Regions from separate parts of the Streptomyces javensis genome, predicted to be linked through region 1. Evidence: riboswitches for the same ligand, from Rfam matches in the RefSeq annotation. Region 1 holds a riboswitch; each other region holds the start of a gene.
What was found. A riboswitch is a leader RNA that binds a small molecule or an ion and turns the genes downstream of it on or off. The one in region 1 is predicted to bind cyclic di-AMP.

Region 1 (3,251 bases):
TGGTGATGATCTCCTCCACCGGCACCGACGGGTCGTCGTAGTGGGTGTAGTAGAGGTCGATGTAGTCGGTGCGCAGCCGCTGGAGGGATTCCTCGACGCCCGATTTGATGGCGGACGAGGTCAGCCCGCGCGGCTCCGGGACGCCGGCGCCCACCTTGGTGGCGAGGACGATGTCGGAGCGGTTGCCGCGGGAGGCGAACCAGTTGCCGAGGATGGTCTCGGACTCGCCGCCCTCGTTGCCCGGTACCCAGGCGGAGTAGACATCGGCGGTGTCGATGAAGTTGCCGCCCGCCGCCACGTAGGCGTCGAGCACCCGGAAGGACTCGGCCTCGTTCGCGGTCCAGCCGAAGACGTTCCCGCCGAGGGAGAGCGGGAAGATGGACAGGTCACCGATCTTCTGCGTGTTGTCAGCCATACGTCTTTACAACGGTTGACTGGACGGGGTTGTTCCGGGTGGCCCCGTTGAGACGTAAGCCCCGCTCAGACCTAAACCGGCGGCCCTGGCGTCAAGGGGGGAGAGAGCGCCAGGGCCGCCGGGGTATCAGGGGTTCAACCCGTGCTGGCGCAGCCAGGGCATCGGGTCGATCGGCGAGCCGCCGCCCGGCCGGACCTCGAGGTGGAGGTGCGGGCCGGTCACATTGCCGGTGGCGCCGACGCGGGCGATGACGTCGCCCGTCGACACCTTGCCGGAGGTGACCACCATCGAGGACAGGTGGCAGAACCAGAGCTCGGTGCCGTCGTTCAGGGTCAGCACGATGCGGTAGCCGTACGAACCGGCCCAGCCCGCCTGGGTGATGGTGCCGCCGTGCACCGCCTTGACCGGGGTGCCGGTCGGGGCGGCGAAGTCCTGGCCGGTGTGGTCGGCCGACCACATGTCGCCCGCCTGGCCGAAGCTGGCGGTCAGGGTGTACGAGCCGACGGGGAGGGTGTACTGGGCGGCGAGTCTTGCCTGGCGCTCGGCCGCGGCCTTCTTCTCGGCCGCCTCCTTCGCCCGCTGTTCGGCGGCCCGCTTCTCCGCCTCGGCCTTGGCCTTCCGCTTGGCGGCCGCCTCCGCGGCCTGGTCGGCGGCCTTGTCTGCGGCGGCCCTGGCCTCCTTGGCGGCGGCCTTCGCCGCGGCGGTGCGGCTGTCCTCGTCCGCCGCGTTCTGCTGGTTCTCGGCCTGCTGGAGGATGCGGGCGCGGAGCGCCTCGCCGGCGTCGGTGGTGCCGCGCTGCTCGTCCTCGCTGGTCAGACCGGCCTGGGAGAGGGGGGCGGCGGCGGTCTGCGCGTCACTGCTGTCGTCCGATGCCCAGGAGCCGATGCCCGGCAGGTCCTTCGCGGCGGGCAGGGCGGCCTTGACCTGATCGGCGACATGGCCGAGGTCCGGCATGGATATGGGGAGCGCGGGACGGTCCTTGGCGCTGGCCATACCGCCCGCACCGACCGCCGCGATCACGCCGACCCCGAGGACGGCGCCGCTGCGCGCCATGGTTCCGCCCCGCTGCTTGGCCACGCGGTGCCGACCGCGTACGGGAGCGATGGACTCCTCGGTGGGGTTCCACTCCTCCCAGGTCTCGGCCTCGAAACCGGCACCCGGGCCCTCGGGAGCGCCCTCATCCGCGTAGCGGTCGTCAGGGGCGAACGCGTAAGGGTCGCCGGGGGCGAATCGGCCGTCCCCTGAGCTCATCCCGCCGCCGGCGTCGAAGCCGGGGCCGTAGGCGGTGGCGGTCCCCAAACCGCCTCCCCGTGTTCTATACGGGGCCTCGTCCAGGACAGACCTGTTGGACGCCACGGAGGCGCACTCCTTTCCTTCCCTCTCGCCTACCGGGTTAGCTGACGGGTTCGGAGCAGGAAGGTCTCCTACGGGTCAGGTTCGACCCGATTCACCCCAAGGTTGTTGGTTCCCCGGTTCCCTTGGTGCTGCTGGTGGTGCGGTGCTGCCGCTGTGCGTACGGGATTCGGCGACGGCGCACGGTGCCGCCCTTGCGACGGTTGTGACGACCGCGCTGCGTTATCGAACGTTAATAGAGAGCGCGATGTGATTCCAAGCTGTTCCGAGGAATCCGCGCACCTTTGGCATGAACTTAGCGCTCAAGGAGGGACAGATGGGGGCGAGTCGACGTACTGGGCAAGAGTTGGCAAAACCGCATACGGATCGATCGTGCGTCAATTGTTATGCGGAGTGGGCTCGGTCGGTTACGCAGGGTGTGCGGGGCGGTGCGGTTGATCGGTCTCTCGTCCGTTGTCCCGGCCATTGCCGCGGGCCGGGGTCCGCCGGACCGCCAGCAGTGCCATGTCATCCGACGTCCCGCCACCCGTATGGCGCTCGACGTCGGCCACCAACACGTCCAGCAGCTCCTGCGGACCGGCGAAGCGGCGGCCGCGCAGCCGCTCCTCCGGGTCGTAGAACTCGCCATGGCGGTCCCGGGCCTCCGTGACCCCGTCCGTGAACAGCAGCAGCGTCTCGCCCTCCGCGAACGCCAGCTCCATCACCCGATCCGGCCACCCCGCCAACTCCCCCATCCCCACCGGCAGCGCCGACGCCTCCGGCTCCAGGGCGCGCACCGCGCCGCCCTCCGCCAGGAGCAGCGGCGCCGGATGGCCGCGGTTGATCAGCCGCAGGGTGGAGCCGCCACGGGGAATTTCGGCCACCACGGCCGTCGTGAACCCCTCGACCACCTCCAGGTCGGCCCGCCGGGCGCCCTCGCGCTGCAACGCCCGCTCCAGGCGGCCCACGAGCGCCTCCAGGGTCGTCTCCTGCTCCGCGGCCTCCCGGAAGCAGCCCAGGAGGATCGCCACGACCTCCACGGCCCCCAGCCCCTTGCCGCGTACGTCCCCGACGGTCAGCCGTACGCCGTGCGGGGTGTCCTGGACCGCGTAGAGATCACCGCCGATCGCCGCGTACTTCTCCGCCGGTACGTAGCGCGCGGCGATCTCCAGTCCGGCGAGCCGGGCGGGCGGCGCGGGCAGGACGGCGCGCTGGGCCGCCTCCGCGACGCCGCGCGCCGAGGCGAGCCGGTGGTAGCTGCGGCGTACGACGCGGTTGATCACCACCGCCAGCACGGTCACCGTCGCCACCGTGATGATCTCGGTGGCCGCCTGGGTTGGGTCCCTGACCCCGTGCAACTCCGCCAGCAGACAGGCGGTGAGGACGGCGACGACGGCCGTGACGATGGTCTGACGCAACGGTAAGAGCGCCGCGGCGACCAAAGGGGCGGCGGCGAAGAACGGCGAGGCGGTGTAGCCGGGCGGGGCGGCCAGGTCGAAGGCGA
Region 2 (3,251 bases), on a different contig from region 1:
AGGGCAACGGCTTCTACGGCGGGCTCCAGCTGACCCTCGACATGTGGAAGAAGTACGGCGGCACGGAGTACGCCCCGCGCCCCGACCTCGCCAGCCGCTCCCAGCAGATATCCGTCGCCGAGGCGATCCTCGGCGACCGCGGCCCCGACGCCTGGCCGAGCTGTGCGCTGGGCGCCGGGCTCACCGACGGCGGCGGCGCCCCCGATGTGGACCCCGGCAGCACGGCCACCCCGGATCCGGGGACGGGCCGCGACGGGGACGACCCGGGGGACCGGGGGCGGGACGGCTCCTCCTCGGACGCGGACCGTTCGGGGACGTCCGGCGGCGCGGACAAGCCGGACGCGCCGGACGCGCCGGACGCGTCCGGGTCGGACGAGGGCCGGGAGGCGCCCCGCACCTCCAAGTCCCCCGACGGGTTGGACGGCTCCGCCTCGGACGACCCGGCGGCGGACGGTGCGGATTCGGGCGGCCCCTCGGACTCGGACAGCCCCTCGGCGTCGGACGACTCCAAGACCTCCTCCGCCGACCCGTCGTCCTCCGGCCGCCACCGCGGCGCCCCGGACGCCGGGGAGGGGGCCGACGACGGCGACGCGGGGAGCGAACGGCCCTCCGGGCGCCATGCCTCGCGCGGCGCTTCGGACCGCGACGAGAGCTCCACGGACGACGATTACACTGTTCGCCCGGGTGACAACCTGTCAGGGATCGCCGAGCACCAGAATGTGTCCCGGGGTTGGGAAGGGCTCTACGAGTCCAACGAGGACCTCATCGGGACCGACCCCGATCTGATCATCCCTGGTCAGCGACTTGACCTCACCATCAGGGAGCAGTGATTCGGGGGGAATTGCCCGATCTGGACCCGGTGAGACATACATCTCGTCACATTTTCCGGGGCGCACCTGGTGTCCGATCCCTCCTCACCCGGCCCCACCTGCGTCGATGTGGGCCGGGTGAGATCAATTACAGCCCCATTCACTGCCCTTGGGGTGTTTGAACGTTCTTGGAAGGTGTGTTTAACGTCTTTCCGCTCGCCACCGCGGGCACCGTCGATCGTCACGCCGAATCCTGCCGGCGGTCGGGGGGAAACCGACGCGTCAGCGCCGAAGGCAGGAGCGGGGGACCCAAGGTAGGTGCCGAGTGGCCTGTGGATACGGGCTTGTCGGCTAGGGGTGAAGCCGGGAGCGACCATCGCGACCGGCCGGGCAACTCACGTCCGAACCCGACAGCTCACCTCGTAGGCGTCGGTGAGGAAACGAACCAAAATGCTCAAGTCCAACGGGAAGCACCGCCGCCCCTCCAAGGCCACCCGTATCGCCGCGCTCACCGGTCTCGCCGGTGCCGCCGTGGCGGCACCGCTCATCGGGGCGACCTCCGCCTCCGCGGCCACCACCTCCCAGTGGGACCAGGTCGCGCAGTGCGAGTCCGGTGGCAACTGGTCGATCAACACCGGCAACGGCTACTTCGGCGGCTTGCAGTTCTCGAGCTCCACCTGGGCCGCCTACGGCGGCACGGCCTACGCCTCCACGGCGGACAAGGCCAGCAAGGCCCAGCAGATCCAGATCGCCGAGAAGGTCCTGGGCAGCCAGGGCAAGGGCGCCTGGCCGGTCTGCGGCAAGGGCCTGACCTCCGGCGGCAGCCCGTCCGCCCCGTCCGCGCCCTCCGGCTCGCAGGACCAGTCCTCGGCGACCACCAAGTCCGCCCCGGCCGCCCAGCCGGCGCAGCCGAAGGCCCAGCCGAAGGCGCAGCCGCACACCGCGCCCGAGCACGCCGCGCGGCACCAGACCCGTGGCCCGATCAAGAAGGGTGACGGCGAGTACAAGGTCAAGTCCGGCGACACCCTCGGCAAGATCGCCAAGGCTCACGACGTCAAGGGCGGCTGGAAGAAGCTCTTCGAGCTGAACAAGGACATCGTGGAGCAGGCCGACCTGATCTTCCCGGGTCAGCAGCTGCACCTCCGCTGACACCGGCTCCCGAGAACGAGCCCCGGCCGGGCGTGCCGCCCCTATGGCGCGCCCCGCCGGGGCTTTCCCAATGCATAAGAAATCTGGATTTTTAATCCAGAATCCGGCTTTTGTGCCGCGCCCCCGTCTCGTGGGGCGGGCGAACGCGGGGTGCAGCCCTCCCGGCCCGTTAGGCTCGTGCTGCTACCGCAGACCCATACGAAGGAGAACCTCGTGCCGTCCATCGACGTCGTCGTAGCTCGCGAGATCCTCGACTCGCGAGGCAACCCCACGGTCGAGGTCGAGGTTGGCCTCGACGACGGCAGCACCGGCCGTGCCGCCGTGCCGTCCGGCGCCTCCACCGGCGCCTTCGAGGCCCTCGAGCTCCGTGACGGCGACAAGAACCGCTACAACGGCAAGGGCGTGGAGAAGGCCGTCCTCGCCGTGATCGAGCAGATCGGCCCCGAGCTGGTCGGCTATGACGCCACCGAGCAGCGGCTGATCGACCAGGCGATGTTCGACCTGGACGCCACTCCGGACAAGTCCTCGCTCGGTGCCAACGCGATCCTCGGCGTCTCCCTCGCCGTCGCGCACGCCGCCTCCGAGGCGTCCGACCTCCCCCTCTTCCGTTACCTCGGCGGCCCGAACGCCCATCTGCTGCCGGTGCCGATGATGAACATCCTCAACGGCGGGTCGCACGCCGACTCCAATGTGGACATCCAGGAGTTCATGATCGCGCCGATCGGCGCGGAGTCCTTCTCCGAGGCCCTGCGCTGGGGCGCCGAGGTCTACCACACCCTGAAGTCCGTGCTGAAGGAGCGCGGTCTGTCCACCGGGCTCGGCGACGAGGGCGGCTTCGCGCCGAACCTCGGCTCCAACCGCGAGGCCCTCGACCTGATCCTCGAGGCGGTCAAGAAGGCCGGCTACCAGCCGGGCCAGGACATCGCGCTCGCGCTGGACGTCGCCGCCTCCGAGTTCTACAAGGACGGCACGTACCAGTTCGAGGGCCAGTCCCGCTCCGCCGCCGAGATGACCTCGTACTACGCCGAGCTGGTCGCCGCGTACCCGCTGGTCTCCATCGAGGACCCGCTGAACGAGGAGGACTGGGACGGCTGGAAGACCATCACCGAGCAGCTCGGTGACAAGGTCCAGCTGGTCGGGGACGACCTCTTCGTCACCAACCCCGAGCGGCTGTCCCGCGGTATCGACAGCGACACCGCGAACGCCCTGCTGGTCAAGGTCAACCAGATCGGCTCGCTGACCGAGACCCTCGACGCGGTCGAGCTGGCCCAGCGCAACGGCTACAAGTGCATG
Region 3 (3,251 bases), on a different contig from region 1:
TTTCCGCGCACAGAATTCCCAAGAGTTGTATACGGGAGCTCTGTTAATTCCGACCGCTCGCCGTGTTGACGGAATGTTTCGAAGTCCTCACCGGAATCGGGCGGCGCAGCCGGAATTCCGACAGCGCGCGTTCGGTGTGCACGGTGGCGAGCGCCCGCGCGCGGTCGGCGTCGCCGCGCGCCACCGCGTCCACCAGCGCGCCGTGCTCCGCCCAGGACTCCATGGCCCGCGCGGCCGGGTCGGGGCGCACGGCGCCCTCGAGCGGCGTGGGCCGCGGCCCGGGAGCGGCCGCGTACACCCACGCGGTCTTGCGGCGCAGCTGGACGAGCAGCGCGGCCAGGCTCGGGCTGCCGGACGCCTGGGCCAGCGTCTCGTGGAACCAGTCGCCCAGCGGCCGCAGCTCGCCGAGCCGGCCGCCCTGGGCCCGCTCCCGGCCGAGCCGGACCAGCCCGCGCAGCACCTTCAGGTGGGCCTCGGTGCGGCGCTGTGCGGCCCGCTCCGCGCCCAGCGGCTCCAGCAGCGCGCGGATGTCCAGCAGATCGGCCGCCTCGCGCTCGGAGGGCTGGGCCACGCAGGCCCCCGCGTGCCGCCGGGTCGTCACGAAGCCCTCGGACTCCAGGGTGCGCAGGGCCTCGCGGACCGGCACCCGGGAGACGCCGTAGCGCCGGGCGAGCAGTTCCTCGGTGAGGCGGCTGCCGGGCTGATACGCACCGGAGACGATGTCGTCGCGAATCGCCGCGCAGACCGCGTGTGCCGAAATCCGGCGACCGCCCTGGACCGCGTTCGTATCCCCGCTCACTTACGGTCCCGCATTGTCGAACCTCCGCCTTAACGCCCGCGAAACGCGGCCATGGAATGCGCGTTGGACGACTCTATTCCACGCGGCCGCCATTTCCGATGGCGGGAAGCATTTCATGGATATTTTTTGGTCAGGCGGGTGGTGGCACGCCGAAGGCCCCGTCCGGCGGACGGGGCCTTCTCGGAAGTCTCGCGGGCTCCCGGGACCCCGGGACCGCGCGGCGTTCGCGTCGGACGCGCGACGGGTCAGACGTTGACGCCGTGGTTGCGCAGGTACGACAGCGGGTCCATGTCCGAACCGTAGTCCGGGCTGGTGCGGGCCTCGAAGTGCAGATGCGGTCCGGTGACGTTGCCGGTGGCGCCCGACAGGCCGATCTGCTGGCCGGGGGTGACCTTCTGGCCGACCGAGACGCTGATCGACGACAGGTGGCCGTACTGGGTGTACGTGCCGTCGTTCATCTTGATGACGACATTGTTGCCGTAGGAGCCGCCCCAGCCCGCCTCGACGATCTCGCCCATGCCCACGGAGTGCACCGTGGTGCCGGTGGAGGCGTGGAAGTCGATACCGGTGTGGCTGCCGGAGGACCACAGCCCGCTGGACGCCTGGTAGCCGGTGGAGACGTAGGAGCCGCTGATCGGCGACACGAAGGTGTTGAGGCGCTTGCGCTCGGCCTCGCGCGCCGCGCGCTCCTTGGCCTCCCGCTCGGCCTTGGCCTTCTTCGCCGCGGCCTCCGCCTTTCTGGCGGCCTCCTGGCGGGCGATCGCCTCTGCCTTGGCCTTGGCCTTGGCGGCGGCCTGCTCGGCGGCGGTCTCCTGGGACTGCGCCTGGGCCTCGATGTGGTCCGCGATCCCATCGCCGATCACGATCGCCTGGGTCAGACCGGTCTGCTGGGGGTTGGGGCCCCCGTCGGCCGCGAACGCCTGTCCGGTGATCCCGGCGACCACACCCGAGGCGACGGTCGTGATGCCCACGACGTTCGCGCCCGTGCGGATGTTGACCTTGGTGGTGCGGCGATGCTTCCCGGTGGCAGTGCGGGTGGACGCCATACTGAGGCGCACTCCTTTCCTTCCCTCTCGCCTACCGGGTTAGCTGACGGGTTCGGAGCAGGAAGGTCTCCTACGGACTCCTCCCCCGGCCGGGGAAGGCGCCCGATTCACCCCTGGGGACGTGTTGGGTCCCCGGCTCCCCTGGCTCGCGCCGTACGGGGACTCGGCGATGACTGTCCGGTGCCGCGGGTGCGGCGGGTCGCTGGCGAACAGCCGGACTGACGCTAAACGGGCCCGCTTTCGATCACCAAACGGTTCCGGTTTTTTGTTGCTCTCCCCACAAACCAAACAAGCAGTCAATCCCATAAACCGGGCATGTCGGATGGACTCCGGCGCCCTTACGGGGCCGGGGTCCATCCGCTGCCGACTCATGGACCGGGCGTCCACCGGACCGCCTGCCGGACCGTCAGCGAGTCGGCCGGACCGGCGATTCAGCGCACGGATCCGGCCAACTCTCCACGGCTCAGTTGGAGATGACCCGCACCTCGCCGATGCCCAGCGCCCGGACCGGCTCCTCGATCGCCGAGGCGTCCCCGACCAACACCGTGACCAGCCGGTCCGCCGGGAAGGCGCTCACCACCGCGGCGGTGGCCTCCACCGTGCCGGTCTCCGCCAGACGGGCGTACAACTGCGCCTGGAAGTCGTCCGGAAGATGCTGCTCGACCTGATCCGCGAGGGTGTTCGCGACGGATGCCGCCGTCTCGTACTTCAGCGGGGCGACGCCCACCAGGTTCTGGACCGCGACATCGCGCTCGTCGTCGGTCAGCCCCTCCTCCTTCAGCGTGCGCAGCACCTTCCAGAGGTCGTCCAGCGCGGGGCCGGTGACCTCGGTGGCCACCGAGCCGCTGATCGCCAGCATCGAGGCGCCCGCGGAGCCACCCGTGGGCGACGGGGGCCCGGAGCGGAGCACCTGGCCGAAGGCGCGCACCCCGTAGGTGTAACCCTTCTCCTCGCGCAGCACGCGGTCGAGGCGGGAGGTGAGGGTGCCGCCCAGGCAGTACGTGCCGAGCACCTGCGCGGGCCAGACCCGGTCATGGCGGTCGGCGCCCACGCGGCCGATGAGCAGCTGGGTCTGCACCGCGCCCGGCCGGTCGACGATCACCACCCGGCCGGTGTCGTCCGCGACGATCGGCGGAGCCGTGCGCGGCGCGCCCGCCCCGCCCGTCCAGGCGCCGAGGGTGTCCGCGAGCGCCCGGTCCAGGTCGACGCCGCCGAGGTCGCCCACGATGACGGCGGTGGCGGTGGAGGGGCGGAGATGCGCCTCGTAGAAGGCCCGCACGGCCGCGGCGTCGATGCCCTCGATGGTCTCCTGGGTGCCCTGGCGCGGCCGGGACATCCGCGACTCGGCCGGGAAGAGCTCAGCGGAGAGGGCCATCGAGGCGCGGCGGGCCGGGTTGGCCAGCTCA
Region 4 (3,251 bases), on a different contig from region 1:
GTTGGCCGCGCTCAGAATGGTCTGGGTGGAGCGGTAGTTCTGCTCGAGGAGGATCGTCCGCGCGGTGGGGTAGTCCTCCTCGAACTGGAGGATGTTACGGATCGTGGCGCCCCGGAAGGCGTAGATCGACTGGTCGGCGTCGCCCACCACGCACAGCTCGGCGGCCGTGGTCTCCTCGGTGTCGGTGCCCACCAGCTCGCGCACGAGTGTGTACTGCGCGTGGTTGGTGTCCTGGTACTCGTCCACCAGGACGTGCCGGAAGCGGCGGCGGTAGTGCTCGGCGACGTCCGGGAACGCCTGGAGCAGATTGACCGTGGTCATGATGATGTCGTCGAAGTCCAGCGCGTTGGCCTCGCGCAGCCGCGCCTGGTACATCACATACGCTTCGGCCAGCGTCTTCTCAAAACCTCCCCCAGACTCCGTCCGGGAGGTGCCCCCTGCCGCCTGCCCGGCGAAGGTCTCCTCGTCGATCAGCTCGTTCTTGAGGTTGGAGATCTTGGCGCTGAAGGACTTCGGCGGGAACCGCTTGGGGTCGAGATCCAGATCCCGGCAGACCAGCGACATCAGCCGCTTGGAGTCGGCCGCGTCGTAGATCGAGAACGACGAGGTGAAGCCCAGCTTCTTCGACTCCCGGCGCAGGATGCGGACACAGGCGCTGTGGAAGGTGGACACCCACATGGCGTTGGCCCGCGGGCCGACGAGCTCCTCGACCCGCTCCTTCATCTCGCCCGCCGCCTTGTTGGTGAAGGTGATGGCGAGGATCTGGCCGGGGTGGGTGGAGCGGGCGCCGAGCAGATAGGCGATGCGGTGGGTGAGCACCCGGGTCTTGCCGGATCCGGCGCCCGCGACGATCAGCAGCGGCGAGCCGGTGTGCTCCACGGCGGCCCTCTGCTGCTCGTTCAACCCCTCGAGCAGGGCGGACGGGTCCACGACGGGCCGGGCCGCGCCGTCCCGGTAGTGGCCCTCCCTGGGCACGGGCGCGTCGAAATCGCCGCTGAAGAGGTGATGCGGCACGTCCTCGGCACCACCGTGGCCAGGGTGCGCCGAATCCTCGGGCGGCGGTGGCCGCTCCTCGTCCGAAGGAGGCCCGAGGTCCGCCAGGAAGCTGTCGTCAAAGAGGCTGCTCATCGCTCCCCGAGTCTAGGCCGCCCCACTGACAGCCGATGCCCGAACATCACGAAACGGTTTCGGGCATAACGGTCACCAGTCTTCACAGGAGCCCCACGTGTTGGCTACCGTCCTGCCTCAGGCGGCCCGGAGGACCCGTCGGCGAACCACGTCGGCACGGGCGGCCTCCGCCGAGTCCGGTACGCCGTGAGGCGCCCGGAGCCGGGGACCCAACAACGCAAGACCGGGGTGAATCGGCCCGAAACGGTGCAGCACGGACAGTGCCGCCCGGACACGGCCGTAGGGCAACCTTCCGTACCGCCCGAACCCGACAGCTAACCCGGTAGGCGGTCCACGGAAGGAGTCGCCTCCCTTGGCGTCGCACCGCAAGCCGCGGAGCCGAATACCCGCCCCGCTCACCGGTCACAGCCGCCGTACGGCCGTCGGGTTCACCACGGCCGCCCTCGCATCCGTCACCCTCCTCTCCCAGTCGGCCAACGCCGCGCCCACCGACCCCAAGCCGGCCGCCCAGTCGATCGAGCAGGTGAAGGAGAAGGTCGACACCCTGTACCACCAGGCGGAGACCGCCACCCAGCGCTACAACGCCGCCAAGGAGCGCACCGACCAGCAGCGGGCCAAGGTCGACAAGCTGCTGGACTCCGTCGCCCAGCGCACCGAGAAGCTCAACGAGGCGCGGCGCATGCTCGGCACCTACGCCGCCGCCCAGTACCGCGACGGCGGAATGGCCCGCTCCGCCGCGACCCTGCTGTTCTCCAACGACCCGCAGGACGTCTTCGACCAGTCGCATCTGATGGACCGGATGACCGGTCGGCAGAAGCAGGCCGTCGACGACTTCCAGAAGCAGCGGGTGAAGGCCGCCAAGGAGCGCGGTAAGGCCAGCGAGAGCCTCGCCTCGCTGACCGCGTCCCAGAAGCAGCTGAAGGTCCAGAAGAAGACCGTCCAGGACAAGCTGACCGAGGCGCGGCGGCTGCTGGCGAATCTGACCGCCAAGGAGAAGGCGCGGCTGGCGGCGATCGAGAAGAAGAAGGCGGAAGAGGCCCGCCGCAAGGCCGCCGAGCTGGCCGAGAAGCAGCGGCAGGAGGCGGCCGCGCGCGAGAAGCAGGAGCAGCGGAACGCGGGGGGCTCCGGTTCGACGGCGCCCTCCACGCCCTCGGCGCCTGCCAACAGCTCCAAGGCGGCCCAGGCCATCGCCTTCGCCAAGGCGCAGCTCGGCAAGCCGTACGTCTGGGGCGCGACCGGGCCCAGCTCCTTCGACTGCTCGGGGCTGACGCAGGCGGCCTGGAAGTCCGCCGGGATCTCGCTGCCGCGCACCACCTGGGACCAGGTGAAGACCGGTACGCGGGTCTCGACGTCCCAACTCCAGCCGGGTGATCTCGTCTTCTTCTACGACGACATCAGCCATGTCGGCCTCTACATCGGCGACGGGATGATGATCCACGCGCCGAAGCCGGGCGATGTGGTGAAGAAGGCGCCGATCACGGAGATGCCGATCTACGGGAGCGTGCGGCCCTCGTAGGGCCCCCTGATCCTGACGATGCCGCCGCCCGGGGCCGGACCCCGGGCAGCGGCATCGTCATCGGCTCAGCGGCGCCGTCAGCGCCTCAGGGGCGCCGTCAGCGCCTCAGGTGCCGGGCTTGCGCCCGTAGACGTACACGTCGTCGCCGTTCTTCAGCAGGCTCCAGTACTTCTTGGCGTCGCCCTTACGCATGTTGACGCAGCCGTGGGAGCCGGGCGGTGACCATACGCTGCCTTCGATCGAGTGAAACGCCTGGCCGCCGTCGAAGAACTGGCTGTAGGGCATGGCGACCTTGTAGAGCGTCGACCAGTGGTTGATGTTCCGCCAGTAGACCCTCTTCAGCCCGGTGCGGGTCTCGAAGCCGTCCCGCCCGGATCGCACCGGCACCGGCCCGTAGACCAGCCGGGAGCCGTCCTGGACCCAGCTCAGCTGGCGGGTGAGGTCGACGCAGGCGATGCGGCCCTTGTTGGTCGGGCACTTCTTCGCCGCGTTCGGGTTGTGCCCGGCGGCCTTCTGGGCGCTGATGAGGCTCATCACCCCCGAGGTGATCGGGCCCGCGTAGCCGATCGTCGGGCTGATGCCGTGGTCGATCTGGAACTTCTGGATC

Region 2: another riboswitch for cyclic di-AMP. It lies ahead of ABD329_RS33975 (LysM peptidoglycan-binding domain-containing protein); the one in region 1 lies ahead of ABD329_RS42375 (M23 family metallopeptidase).
Region 3: another riboswitch for cyclic di-AMP. It lies ahead of ABD329_RS24640 (M23 family metallopeptidase); the one in region 1 lies ahead of ABD329_RS42375 (M23 family metallopeptidase).
Region 4: another riboswitch for cyclic di-AMP. It lies ahead of ABD329_RS08585 (C40 family peptidase); the one in region 1 lies ahead of ABD329_RS42375 (M23 family metallopeptidase).

The regions. Positions count from the first base shown of each region.
Region 1 covers NZ_BAAAIF010000087.1:33,603-36,853, reverse strand. Annotated here, with positions in the region: gene ABD329_RS42380 (aldo/keto reductase) at 1-415, opposite strand, end outside; gene ABD329_RS42375 (M23 family metallopeptidase) at 542-1,771, opposite strand; cyclic di-AMP (ydaO/yuaA leader) riboswitch at 1,783-1,918, opposite strand; gene ABD329_RS42370 (PP2C family protein-serine/threonine phosphatase) at 2,176-3,251, opposite strand, start outside.
Region 2 covers NZ_BAAAIF010000052.1:30,038-33,288, forward strand. Annotated here, with positions in the region: gene ABD329_RS33970 (transglycosylase family protein) at 1-830, shown strand, start outside; cyclic di-AMP (ydaO/yuaA leader) riboswitch at 1,086-1,253, shown strand; gene ABD329_RS33975 (LysM peptidoglycan-binding domain-containing protein) at 1,260-1,958, shown strand; gene eno (phosphopyruvate hydratase) at 2,172-3,251, shown strand, end outside.
Region 3 covers NZ_BAAAIF010000029.1:4,796-8,046, reverse strand. Annotated here, with positions in the region: gene ABD329_RS24645 (GntR family transcriptional regulator) at 44-799, opposite strand; gene ABD329_RS24640 (M23 family metallopeptidase) at 1,045-1,845, opposite strand; cyclic di-AMP (ydaO/yuaA leader) riboswitch at 1,859-2,024, opposite strand; gene ABD329_RS24635 (M16 family metallopeptidase) at 2,309-3,251, opposite strand, start outside.
Region 4 covers NZ_BAAAIF010000006.1:122,919-126,169, forward strand. Annotated here, with positions in the region: gene pcrA (DNA helicase PcrA) at 1-1,128, opposite strand, end outside; cyclic di-AMP (ydaO/yuaA leader) riboswitch at 1,287-1,472, shown strand; gene ABD329_RS08585 (C40 family peptidase) at 1,481-2,644, shown strand; gene ABD329_RS08590 (L,D-transpeptidase) at 2,750-3,251, opposite strand, start outside.